Regions from separate parts of the Streptomyces sp. NPDC028314 genome, predicted to be linked through region 3. Evidence: riboswitches for the same ligand, from Rfam matches in the RefSeq annotation. Region 3 holds a riboswitch; each other region holds the start of a gene.
What was found. Region 3 has a riboswitch for cyclic di-AMP ahead of ACZ4TG_RS16125 (M23 family metallopeptidase). Riboswitches for the same ligand answer to the same signal wherever they lie in the genome.

Region 1: another riboswitch for cyclic di-AMP. It lies ahead of ACZ4TG_RS19490 (transglycosylase family protein); the one in region 3 lies ahead of ACZ4TG_RS16125 (M23 family metallopeptidase).
Region 2: another riboswitch for cyclic di-AMP. It lies ahead of ACZ4TG_RS21950 (M23 family metallopeptidase); the one in region 3 lies ahead of ACZ4TG_RS16125 (M23 family metallopeptidase).

What each region holds. Positions count from the first base shown of each region.
Region 1 covers NZ_JBVHTP010000008.1:84,112-88,313, reverse strand. Annotated here, with positions in the region: gene ACZ4TG_RS19500 (cytochrome P450 family protein) at 1-491, shown strand, start outside; gene ACZ4TG_RS19495 (LysM peptidoglycan-binding domain-containing protein) at 606-1,649, shown strand; cyclic di-AMP (ydaO/yuaA leader) riboswitch at 1,928-2,100, shown strand; gene ACZ4TG_RS19490 (transglycosylase family protein) at 2,104-2,835, shown strand; gene eno (phosphopyruvate hydratase) at 3,087-4,202, shown strand, end outside.
Region 2 covers NZ_JBVHTP010000009.1:239,150-243,351, reverse strand. Annotated here, with positions in the region: gene ACZ4TG_RS21955 (M16 family metallopeptidase) at 1-1,268, shown strand, start outside; cyclic di-AMP (ydaO/yuaA leader) riboswitch at 1,453-1,611, shown strand; gene ACZ4TG_RS21950 (M23 family metallopeptidase) at 1,625-2,425, shown strand; gene ACZ4TG_RS21945 (GntR family transcriptional regulator) at 2,580-3,245, shown strand; gene ACZ4TG_RS21940 (HPr family phosphocarrier protein) at 3,466-3,747, opposite strand; gene ACZ4TG_RS21935 (bifunctional acetate--CoA ligase family protein/GNAT family N-acetyltransferase) at 3,932-4,202, shown strand, end outside.
Region 3 covers NZ_JBVHTP010000006.1:143,647-147,848, reverse strand. Annotated here, with positions in the region: gene ACZ4TG_RS16135 (MBL fold metallo-hydrolase) at 1-178, opposite strand, end outside; gene ACZ4TG_RS16130 (SGNH/GDSL hydrolase family protein) at 336-1,121, opposite strand; gene ACZ4TG_RS16125 (M23 family metallopeptidase) at 1,285-2,304, opposite strand; cyclic di-AMP (ydaO/yuaA leader) riboswitch at 2,309-2,494, opposite strand; gene ACZ4TG_RS16120 (tyrosine-protein phosphatase) at 2,806-3,612, shown strand; gene ACZ4TG_RS16115 (aspartate aminotransferase family protein) at 3,648-4,202, opposite strand, start outside.

The sequences.
Region 1 (4,202 bases), on a different contig from region 3:
GGAACGGCGTCCACTCCCTCTTCATGAACCCGGAGCAGCGCGAGCGCCTCCAGGCCTCCCTCGCCGCCGGCGAACGCGGGCTGCTGGAGACCGGGGTCGAGGAGCTGCTGCGCTACGACGGCCCCGTGGAGCTGGCCACCTGGCGGTTCGCCACCGAGCCGTTCGTCCTCGGGGGCCGCGACATCGCGGCCGGAGACCCGGTGCTGGTGGTCCTCGCGGCCGCCGACCGGGACCCCGAGCGGTTCGCGGAGCCGGACACCCTGGACCTGTCCCGGAGTGACAATCAGCACCTCGGATACGGGCACGGCATCCACTACTGCCTCGGCGCTCCGCTCGCCCGGCTGGAGGGCCAGACGGCGCTCGCGACTTTGCTGATGCGTCTGCCAGATCTGGAACTCGCTGTTCCGCCCGCGGACCTGCGGTGGCGGGGCGGGCTCATCATGCGTGGCCTGCGCACCCTTCCGGTCCGCTTCACACCCCGAAACAACTGAGTTCCGACCGGCACCCGCCTGACTGAAGGTCAGTTTTCGACCGAACTTGTAACGAACGTGCCAAGGCCGCTAGGTTCTGCCGTTACCCCGCCGTTATGCGAAAGGTACAGCCTCATGCGTTCCGGGAACGGCCGCCACAGACGCCCCAAGCAGATACCCGCACTTGTCGTCACCGCCGGAGTCACCGGCTCCGCCCTGGCCCTGCCGCTGCTCGCGGCGACCGGCGCGAGCGCGGCAGACGCCCCCACGTGGGACAAGGTCGCCGAGTGCGAGAGCGGCGGAACCTGGAGCGCCAACTTCGGCAGCGGCGCGTACGGCGGGCTGCAGTTCACCCAGGAGCAGTGGAACGCCCACGGCGGCCTCGCCTACGCGGCGCGCCCCGACCTCGCCAGCCGCTCCCAGCAGATCGCCGTCGCCGAACAGGTGCTGGCCGCCCAGGGCCCCCAGGCGTGGTCGCAGTGCGGCGCCTCGGCCGGGCTGACCCAGCAGGGGCCGGCCGCCGAGGTGGACCCGGGCCGGGCCGAGGCGCCCGGGCCGATCGCGCCCACCCCGTCCCGCCCCGACGCGTCCGTGCCGAAGACCGGCTCCACCCCGGCCACGGACTTCGGGGCCCCGACCCCGGTCGCCCCGGTCCCCGGGCTGCCCAGCCCGACCGGCACGCCGTCCTTCACGCTGCCCGACATCCCGCTCGCGCCCCACAGCGGACTGCCCGTCATGCCCGACCCGGACCCGACCGTGCCGGCTCCGGAGCTCCCGGGCACCCCCACCGCGACGCCGCCCGCGGACCCGGCGGCCCCGGTCCTCCCGACGGCCCCGTCCGCCCCGACGGACCCGGCCACCCCGGTGCTCCCGGGCGCCCCTTCGACCCCCGCCGACCCGACCGCGACGCCCTCGGCCCCGGCGGGGAGCCCGGCCGACTCCGCGGCGGACGGCGGCGGCAAGCACCGCGGCCCGGCCGCGATCGAGACCCCGCCCGCCGCGCCCGCGGCCGCGCCGAAGCCCACGTACACGGTGAAGTCGGGCGACAGCCTGGCCGCCATCGCGGACGCCAAGGGACTCAAGGGGGGCTGGAACGCGCTCTACGAGGCCAACGAGCAGGTCATCGGCAAGGACGCGGACCTCATCAAGCCCGGCCAGAACCTGGATCTAACCAAGTAATAGGGGCAGTTCGGCCACCCGGAAAGATCCAAATGTCCGGTATATCTAAGTGAGACATGCGTCTCTTCCGGTCAACTGGCGTGTCTCGTACCGAAGCTTCCGCAAACCCGGCCCTCACCTGCGCAAACGTCCCTAAGCGGAACGCAAGTAGGGCTGTTTCCCCCCGATGTCGCGCGTTGAACATCGGGGGGAGACCTGTCTACCTTCTGAATCGCTCGCCACCGCGGGCCTCTTCGACCGCATCGCCGAATCCTGCCGGCGGACGGAGAGAACAGTCGTCGCGTAAAGCGCCGGAGGCAGGAGCGGGGGAACCAAGGTAAGCGCCGGGACCGGCCATTGAGAGATGGTCACGGAACCGGCTAGGGGTTAAGTCACGCGCTAGGCCGCGTGACCGGGCAACTCACTCGCCCGAACCCGACAGCTCACCTCGTAGGCGTCGGTGAGGAGAAACTCCATGCTGCTTTCCGGCAAGGGCAAGCACCGCCGCGCCTCCAAGGCCGCCCGCATCGTCACGCTCGCCGGTGTCGCCGGTGTCGCCGTCGCGGCGCCCCTGATGGCCGCGGGCTCGGCTTCCGCCGCGACCGCCTCCGAGTGGGACAAGGTCGCCGCCTGCGAGTCCGGCGGCAACTGGTCCATCAACACGGGCAACGGCTACTACGGCGGCGTGCAGTTCTCGGCGTCCACCTGGGCCGCCTACGGCGGCAAGGCGTACGCGGCGCAGGCCAACCAGGCCTCCAAGGCGCAGCAGATAGCCATCGCGGAGAAGGTCCTCAAGGGCCAGGGCAAGGGCGCCTGGCCGTCCTGTGGCGTGGGCCTGTCGAACTCCTCCTACAGCGGCGGCGGCTCGGCCGAGGCTCCCAAGCCGAAGCCGAAGCCCGAGGCGAAGAAGCAGGAAGCCGCTCCGAAGAAGCAGCAGGCGGCGCCGAAGAAGGAGTCCCGCTCCGAGGCCTCCGTCACCACCCGCTCCGAGCGTTCCGAGGCCGTCCCGGCCCCGACGAAGGCCCCCAAGACCGAGGCCCCGAAGACCGGCAACGGCTCGTACGAGGTCAAGTCGGGCGACACCCTGGGCACCATCGCCGAGGCGAACGGCGTCAAGGGCGGCTGGGAGAAGGTCTTCGAGCTGAACAAGGACATCGTCGACGATGCCGACCTGATCTTCCCCGGCCAGAAGCTGAAGCTCAGCTGAATGCCGCGGTAACACCGCATCACCTCACCGCCCGGCGCGTATTCCCCCACGCGCCGGGCGGTGGTGCGTTCCCCGCCGGGCACCGAACGATCAAGAGTCCTATGTCCTGGAAGAGGGGTATTCGGGCCCTTTTTCGTCCCAGGACCCGGGCGGTCGGCCGGCCCAGTGCCCGGAGCCGGTTAGGCTCTAGCTCGGCAGGCCGTCCCACGGTCCCAAGCCACCGCACACCCAGCGTCACATCCCAGAAGGAGATGCTCGTGCCGTCCATCGACGTCGTCGTAGCCCGGGAAATCCTGGACTCCCGAGGCAACCCCACGGTCGAGGTCGAGGTTGGCCTCGACGATGGCAGCACCGGTCGTGCTGCAGTTCCGTCCGGCGCCTCCACCGGTGCATTCGAGGCCATCGAGCTCCGTGACGGTGACCCCAACCGTTACATGGGCAAGGGCGTCGAAAAGGCCGTCCTCGCCGTCATCGAGCAGATCGGCCCGGAGCTCGTCGGCTACGACGCCACCGAGCAGCGCCTGATCGACCAGGCCATGTTCGACCTGGACGCCACCGACAACAAGGGCTCGCTCGGCGCCAACGCCATCCTCGGCGTCTCCCTGGCCGTCGCGCACGCCGCGTCCGAGGCCTCGGACCTCCCCCTCTTCCGCTACCTCGGCGGCCCGAACGCGCACCTGCTGCCCGTTCCGATGATGAACATCCTCAACGGTGGGTCGCACGCCGACTCCAACGTGGACATCCAGGAGTTCATGATCGCCCCGATCGGCGCGGAGTCCTTCTCCGAGGCGCTGCGCTGGGGTGCCGAGGTCTACCACACCCTCAAGAAGGTCCTGCACACCAAGGGCCTCTCCACCGGCCTGGGCGACGAGGGCGGCTTCGCCCCGAACCTGGAGTCCAACCGCGCCGCGCTCGACCTCATCGTCGAGGCCATCAAGCAGGCCGGCTACACCCCGGGCAAGGACATCGCGCTCGCGCTCGACGTCGCCGCGTCCGAGTTCTACAAGGACGGCAAGTACGAGTTCGAGGGCCAGTCCCGCTCGGCCGCCGAGATGACCGAGTACTACGAGGAGCTCGTCTCCGCGTACCCGCTGGTCTCCATCGAGGACCCGCTGTACGAGGACGACTGGGCCGGCTGGAAGGTCATCACCGACCGCCTCGGCGCCAAGGTCCAGATCGTCGGCGACGACCTCTTCGTCACCAACCCCGAACGTCTGGCCCGCGGCATCGAGGAGGGCTCCGCGAACGCCCTGCTCGTCAAGGTCAACCAGATCGGTTCGCTGACCGAGACCCTCGACGCCGTCGAGATGGCCCAGCGCAACGGCTTCAAGTGCATGATGTCGCACCGCTCCGGCGAGACCGAGGAC
Region 2 (4,202 bases), on a different contig from region 3:
GCCACCGTCCGGGCCAGCAGGTCATCGCCGTCGAGATCAACCTCGCGGCCCCGCTGGACGCGGAACCCCAGGGTCTGGACGGGGTGGCCACCATCATGGCCCGCGCGCTGTCCGAGGGCACCGACAAGCGCTCCGCCGAGGAGTTCGCGGCGGAGCTGGAGCGCTGCGGCGCCACCCTCGACGCGCATGCCGACCACCCGGGCATCCGGGTCTCCCTGGAGGTCCCGGCCTCCCGCCTGGCGAAGGCCCTCGGCCTGCTCGCCGAGGCACTGCGCGCCCCGGCCTTCGCCGACGCCGAGGTCGACCGGCTGGTGCGCAACCGGCTCGACGAGATCCCGCACGAGCTGGCCAACCCGCAGCGCCGCGCCGCCAAGGAGCTCTCGAAGGAGCTCTTCCCGGCCACCCTGCGGATGTCCCGCCCGCGGCAGGGCACCGAGGAGACGGTCGCCCGCATCGACTCCGGGGCCGTACGCGCCTTCTACGAGGCCCACGTGCGCCCCGCGACCGCCACCGCGGTGGTCGTCGGCGACCTGACCGGGATCGACCTGGACGCCGTCCTGGCGGAGACCCTGGGCACCTGGACGGGCAACTCCGCCGAGCCCCTGCCCGTGCCGCCGGTGACCGCGGACGACAGCGGGCGCGTGGTCATCGTGGACCGGCCCGGAGCGGTCCAGACGCAGCTGCTGATCGGCCGGATCGGCGCGGACCGGCACGACCGCGTCTGGGCCGCCCAGGTGCTCGGCACGTATTGCCTCGGCGGCACCCTCACCTCCCGCCTGGACAAGGTGCTGCGCGAGGAGAAGGGGTACACGTACGGCGTGCGCGCCTTCGGCCAGGTGCTGCGTTCCACCGCCGACGGCAAGGGCGCCTCGATGCTCGCCATCAGCGGCTCCGTGGACACCCCCAACACCGGGCCGGCGCTGGAGGACCTCTGGAAGGTGCTGCGCGTCCTCTCGGAGGGCGGTCTGACGGACGCCGAACGGGACGTGGCGGTGCAGAACTTGGTGGGCGTCGCCCCGCTGAAGTTCGAGACGGCCGCCTCGGTCGCGGGCACCCTCGCCGACCAGGTCGAGCAGGAGCTGCCGGACGACTACCAGGCGCAGTTGTACGCCCAGCTCGCCGCCACCGGCACGGTGGAGGCGACCGCGGCGGTCGTGGGCGCCTTCCCGGTGGACCGGCTGGTGACGGTCCTGGTGGGCGACGCGTCGCAGATCGCTGAGCCCGTCCGGGCGCTCGGGATCGGTGACGTGACCGTGGTCTCCAACTGACCTGAAACCGAAGGGGCTCTGGCGGCTTGCCCGCCGGGGCCCCTTTTGTCCATTTAGTGGTGTGGTTGCTTGTATGTGGTGTGGCGTAGGTAACAAAAGCGCGCACCTGTTTGGCGATTGACTGATGATCCGCCTAGCGTCGGCCGTGCTGTTCGTCAGTTGTGCCCGCCGCACCCGCGGCACCGGACAGCGATCGCCGAGTCCCCGTCAGGCGCGAGCCTGGGGAGCCGGGGACCCACATGTGTCCCTGGGGTGAATCGGACCGCCTCGCAAGAGGGGGCCCGTAGGAGACCTTCCTGCTCCGAACCCGTCAGCTAACCCGGTAGGCGAGAAGGAAGGAAAGGATCAACCCCTTCATGGCGTTTGGCAGCAGTCGTGTGGCCGGTAAGCACCGTGGTTCCAGCCGTATGAGCCGCAAGACCGCCGGTTACGCCGGTATCGCGGCCCTCGCCACCACCGGCGTCGTGGGCACGCTGGCCGGCCCCGCGTTCGCCGCGGACCAGGCCGCCGCCCCCTCGATGGAGGACACCGGCCTGAACGCCGTCGTCGTCGCCGAGGACCTCCAGGGCGAGATCGAGGCGCAGGCCGAGTCGCAGCAGCGGGCCGCCGATGCCGCCGCCGTCAAGGCGCAGGCCGAGGCCGACGCCAAGCAGCGCGCCTCCGAGGCCAAGCGCTTCGCGGAGGCCAAGGCGAAGGCCGAGCGCGAGGCCGCCGAGCGCGCCGCCCGCGAGGAGGAGCGCAAGCGCCTCAACACCTTCGTCGCGCCCGTCGACGGCTCGTACATCAGCACCCAGTACCACGCCGGTGGCGGCATGTGGTCCTCCGGCAGCCACACGGGCATCGACTTCCACGCCGCCTCCGGCACCTCGGTCCACGCCGTGGGCGCGGGCACCATCGTCGAGGCCGGCTACGGCGGTGCGTACGGCAACAACGTCGTCATCAAGCACAACGACGGCACCTACACCCAGTACGGGCACATGTCCTCGCTGAGCGTCTCCGTCGGCCAGACGGTCACCCCGGGCCAGCAGATCGGCCTGTCGGGCTCCACCGGCAACTCCAGCGGCCCGCACCTGCACTTCGAGGCGCGCACCGGGGCCGGCTACGGCTCGGACATCGACCCGGCCGCGTACCTGCGCTCGCACGGCGTGGACGTCTGACCCGCACCGCACTTTCCGTCGAAGACCCCGGCTCGCCGAGCCGGGGTCTTCTTCGTTTTCGGCCAAATGTTTCGTATTGAGGGCCGCCTTCGGTAATTATCGTGTGTTGCAATAGAGTCGCAGCGCGGTCACGAAATCAAGCGGAGGTCCGGTCTTGCGAATTCCTGCGCACGCGGTATGCACAGCGATCCGCGACGACATCATCTCCGGAGTCTTCGGACCCGGCAGCCGCCTCACCGAGGAGGTGCTGGCCCGCCGGTACGGAGTCTCGCGCGTCCCGGTCCGCGAGGCGCTGCGCACCCTGGAGTCCGAGGGCTTCGTCACGACCCGCCGGCACGCGGGCGCCTGCGTGGCCGAGCCGACCGAGCAGGAGGCCGCCGACCTCCTGGAGGTGCGGATGCTGCTGGAGCCCCTGGCGGCGGCCAGAGCCGCCCGCCGGCGCACCGAGGCGCACCTGAAGGTGCTGCGCGGGCTGGTCAGGCTGGGGCAGGAGCGGGCCAGGAAGGGGCAGGGCGAGGATCTGCGGGCCCTGGGGGGATGGTTCCACGAGACGCTGGCCCAGGCCTCCGGCAGTCCCGGGCTGATCGCCCTGCTGACCCAGATGCGGCACAAGGTCGCCTGGATGTACTCGGTGGAGGCCCCGGTGCGGCCCGCGGAGTCCTGGGCGGAGCACGGCGCGATCGTGGACGCGGTGGCGCGCGGGGACGCCGAGCGGGCCCGGTCGCTCACCGCGCTGCACGCGGACCGCGCGGCGCAGGCGCACCGGCCGCGGGTGAGGACTTCGCAACCTGCCGTAAACATGGCGAGCGGCCGGCATTAACAGAGCCCGTATACAAAGGACGGATATCCGCGCGACACCGGGGCGATAAACGGAGTCGTGCAGATTTCCCCTGCGCGGATCATCGGAATTCCCGGACGGTATTTATCCGCGGGTGGGGGTGATTTCCGCAAGCGCGTGCGCGGGCGCCCCGCGGAAACAACGAAGCCGCGGCCCCCGCACCGGGGGCCGCGGCTTCGCCGCGTGTGCGGACCCGAAGGGGTCAGACCGTCTCCGGGAGCTCCTCGAGGCCCTCGGCGACGAGCTTCGCGAGGCGGTCCAGCGCGGCCTCGGCGCCCTCGGCCTCGGACGCGAGGACGATCTCCTCGCCACCCTGGGCGCCCAGGCCCAGAACCGCCAGCATGGAGGCGGCGTTGACGGGGTCGCCACCGGCCTTGGCGATGGTCACCGGGACGCCGGAAGCGGTCGTCGCCCGGACGAAGATCGAGGCGGGACGAGCGTGCAGGCCCTCGGCCCAGCCGACGTTGACGCGGCGCTCTGCCATGGTGATGCCCTTCAGGTGCTAACGGTTGTCTAGACCAGTCTCTCACGGCACCCGGAATGCTCGAACCGACCTTCGGCCCGAATTCGCCGCCGTTCGACCTTCCCCAGCTTGCACTGATTTGCCCCGGTGTGCCGCACGCGCCGCGCGAGCACCGTCCAGTGGATCCGCCCCTTAGGGTGTGCCCATGACCATCGAGTCGGACCCCTCGTACCCGGCGCACTGGGAAGCCGACGTCGTGCTCCGCGACGGCGGCACGGCCCGGATCCGGCCCATCACCACCGAGGACGCGGGCCGCCTGGTCAGCTTCTACGAACAGGTCTCCGACGAGTCGAAGTACTACCGGTTCTTCGCCCCCTACCCACGGCTCTCCGACCGCGACGTGCGCCGCTTCACCCACCACGACTTCGTGGACCGGGTCGGTCTCGCGGCAACCATCGGCGGGGAGTTCATCGGCA
Region 3 (4,202 bases):
CGAACTCCACCATCGACCCGGAGGGCCTGGTGCGGGCGCCGACCGGGTTCTGGAAGACGCCGTCGGCGAAGTTCGGCGAGCGGCGGATCCGCTCCATCCGGGCGCCGGACGGGTCCGCGCCGAAGGCTTCGGGCCGCAGGGCGCGCAGCCGGGGACGCAGGGGACGGGAGCCGGTCAAGGCGCCTCCTGGGAGGATGGGGGCAGGACGGTCGTACGTCTACGACCATCCCAACGCACACCACCCCCGAAGGATTCCGCTTCCGGCCACCGATCCGCCCGGCGTGTCGCCCCCGACGTGTCGCCGCCCGGCCCCCCGGCCCGGCGCGCCGTGCGGCCTACAGCGGCATCAGGTCGGGCCGCTTCGCCTCGACGTGGTCCCCGGAGGACTCCCCGCGCAGCCGCCGCCCGATCCACGGGACCAGGTGTTCGCGGGCCCACTGGATGTTGTCCCGGGTCACGTCCACGGATCCGCGCGGACGCTCCGGCGGCCACGGCTGGTCCGGGTCGGTCGGCACGTCCAGGCCGAGCACCTGCGCGGCGCGCAGCGCGACCCGGGTGTGCCCCTCGGGCGAGAGGTGCAGCCGGTCGCCGTCCCAGGCGCGGCGGTCCTGTACGGACTTCAGCGACCAGAGGTCGAGCACCGGGCAGCCGTACCGGTCGGCGATGGCGCGCACGTGTGCGCTGTACGTGGCCACCTTGCCCCGGAGGTGCTTGAGGACCGGCACGCCCCGGGTGTCGAACCCCGTGGTGATCATGACCAGGCCGACGGCGCCGGCGAGGTCGGCCACGGCCGCCTCGAACCGCTCCGCCACGTCGTCCGGGTCGCTGCCGGGCCGGATGATGTCGTTGCCACCCGCGCAGAAGGTGACCAGGTCAGGTGCGAGGGCCTTGGCCCTGGGTACCTGCTCGGCCACGATCTGGTCGAGGAGCTTCCCCCGCACCGCCAGGTTCGCGTACCGGAAATCGTGTTCCGCCCGCTGATCGGCCAGGAGTACGGCCAGCCGGTCCGCCCAGCCGAGGTACGAATCCCCGGGTCCCGGGTCCCCTACGCCCTCGGTGAAGCTGTCCCCGATCGCCGCGTACGAGCCGATGGTCTTGAGTGTCGTCGTCGTCGCTGCCACAGCACCACATCCTTCACCCCCGTACGCAACCTACGCCAACGTAATGAGGGGTTGACGGACCGTGATCTATCCCACCATGCACATGCGGAATAAGGAACGCGTGAGGCCGGGACCCCCCTCGGGTCCCGGCCTCACGCGTGTCCCCGCTCCTGCGGGCGGTGCGTCAGATGCTGACGCCCTTCGAGCGCAGGTAGCTCAGCGGGCTGATGTCCGAGCCGTACGACGGGCCCGTGCGGATCTCGAAGTGGAGGTGCGGGCCGGTCACGTTGCCGGTGGCGCCGGAGAGCCCGATGCGCTGTCCGCCGGTGACGCTCTGGCCGACCGAGACGGAGAGCTGGGACAGGTGGCCGTACTGCGAGTACTTGCCGTCCGCGTGCCGGATCACGACCTCGTTGCCGTACGCGCCGCCCCAGCCGGCGGAGACCACGGTGCCCGCGCCGACGGCCTTGACGGTGGTGCCGGTGCTCGCGATGAAGTCGACACCGGTGTGGTAACCGGAAGACCACATGGCGCCGGCGGTCTTGTACTGGGTGGAGATCCCGCCGCTGACCGGGGCCACGAATCCGGTGCCCGTGGAGGCGCCCCCGGAGGTCTTGCCGCTCTGCTGCTGCGAGCCGCCGGACGTCCCCGCGGCGGAGTCGCCACCGGAGCCCGCCTCGGAGGAACCCTGATCGGCGCTGGAGGAACGCTCGGCCGGCTTCGGGGCGGTACGGGCCTTCTTGGCGGGAGCGGGAGCGGGGGCGGGAGCCGGGGCGGACTCGGCGGGCGCGGGCCGCGTCGGCGCGGCCTCGCCCGGCGCGCCCAGGGTCAGCTTCAGGCCCGGGTGGATCAGGGAGGGGTCGGTGCCGACGGCGTCGCGGTTGTCGGCGTACAGCTGCTCCCAGCCGCCGGACAGGTGGCGCTCGGCGGCGATCTTCGAGAGGTAGTCGCCCGGCACGACCGTGTAGAGGGTCGGGGCGGCCTGCGCGGCGGCGGGCGCCGCCTGGAGGGAAGCCGGAGGCTGCGCCGCCTGCGGGACCGAAGCGGCGGGGGCGACGGCCGGGGCCGCGGCCGGAGCGGCGGCGTGGGCTCCCGCGGCACCCATCAGCGGCAGGGCGAGCGCCGCGCCTCCGGTGCCCGCGACGGCGAACCCGCGGGATATCGAACGGGACTTCGGACGGCGGTGCTTACCCTTTGCAGGCATGGCGAATTCCTCTCCGTCGCCTGCGAGGTGAGCTGTCGGGTTCGGACTGGAGATGTCCGGCCGTACCTCGGCGTCGGCCTCGACGACGGGTGTACGGCTTCACCCCGAGCCGTCCGGAGACATGATCCGGAACGGCGGCTTACCTGGTTCCCCCGCTCCTGCCGCGCGCGTGAATAGTCGGGTGCGGTTCCCGGGCGGCGGCAGGATTAGGCGGTCCACCCGGATCGATCGCGAAGGTAATCCAGTACGGCCGCACACAACAAGCCGCGAATTCCCTGACGGAATCGCAGGCATGAGGGATCGACGGAATTCCCGTCACCCTCCGTCCATTCCGGACCAGCAACAACCGCCGCCACAGGGCAATTCGTCTTTCGCGATCAGGCACGCACGGTCACCGTATGATCTGGCTCACGGGGCCTGGCGCGATCTCGCCTCCCTTTATGGCAAGTTGTTCCCAAGCAGTGCAATTCGGACACGCCACGACGACACGGAGGAGCCCCCTTGACCCAGCAGATACCCCAGACCCCGTCAGCGGCGCCCGAACTGTCCGGTGTGCGCAACTTCCGTGACGTGGGCGGGCTGCCGACCGCCGACGGACGGAGGGTCAGGTCAGGACGACTCTTCCGAAGCGGACATCTGGCACATGCCACCGAAACCGATGCAGAGTTCCTCGGATCGCTCGGCCTCCACACCGTCTTCGACTTCCGCAACGATGCCGATCACGCACTGGAGGGCCCGGATGTGGAACTGCCCGGTGTCCGGAACCTGAACATTCCGCTCTCGGATCCGGCCGACGGCCGGGAGTTCTGGAAAATGGTCCGCGACGGCGATCTCGGCCAACTGCGCACCCTCCTGGGCGACGGGAAGGCCGCCACCCGGATGGCGAACTCGTACCGCGTGATCATCCGGGAGCGGACCTCCGAGCACAGCCGGGTCGTGCACGCCCTCGCCGAGGACAGCGTCCCGGCCCTGATGCACTGCGCGGCCGGCAAGGACCGGGCCGGCCTGTCGGTCGCCGTGACCCTCCTCGCCCTGGGCGTGGAGCGCGAGGCGATCGTCGCCGACTACCTGGAGTCCAACGCCCCGCACAACCGGTACCGGGTACGCCGCGGCAGCGACGCGCCCGAGGCCCGCTCCCCCGAGGTGATGGAACTGCTCGCCCCGCTCTTCGACGCCCGCGCCGACTACCTCGTCGCGGCCTTCGAAACGATCGACGAGACCTGGGGCGGGGTGGAGCCCTACCTGGCGGAGGGCCTCGGGCTGACGCCCGAGACCCTCGACCGGCTGCGGAACCGGCTCCTCGCCTAGGGCCGTCTCCTTCGGATCCTGCCCGGAGCAGGCCGTCAGCGGTTGCCGACGGCCTGCTTCACGAGGGTCCTGCCGAAGTCCCACATCAGCGCGCCCCCGCCGTGCGCCTCGTCCATGACCTCGCGGAAGGCGCCCACGAACCGGTCGACGTCCCGCTCGTCCACGATCAGCGGCGGAATGAGCTTGATGACCTCCAGGTGGTCACCGGAGACCTGCGTGAGGATCCGGTGCTTCTGGAGCAGCGGCACCACGACCATCTGCGCGAAGAGCCCCTTGCGGGCGGCCTGGAGCATGGTCCACCGGCTGCGGAGCCCGAGCGAGGACGGCCGGCCGAACTCGATGCCGATCATCAGCCCGCGGCCCCGCACCTCGTGCAGCAGCTCGTACTCGTCGACCAGGGCGGCGAGCCGCCCGCGCAGCAGGTCGCCCATCGCGCGGGCGTTGGCCACCACCCCTTCGTCGTCCATCACCGAGAGGACCGCGAGGCCGGCCGCCATGGCCTGCGCGTTGGAACCGAAGCTCGCGGAGTGCACCAGCACCCGGTCCATCGACGAGTAGACCTTCTTGAAGATCCAGTCCTTGCCCAGGGT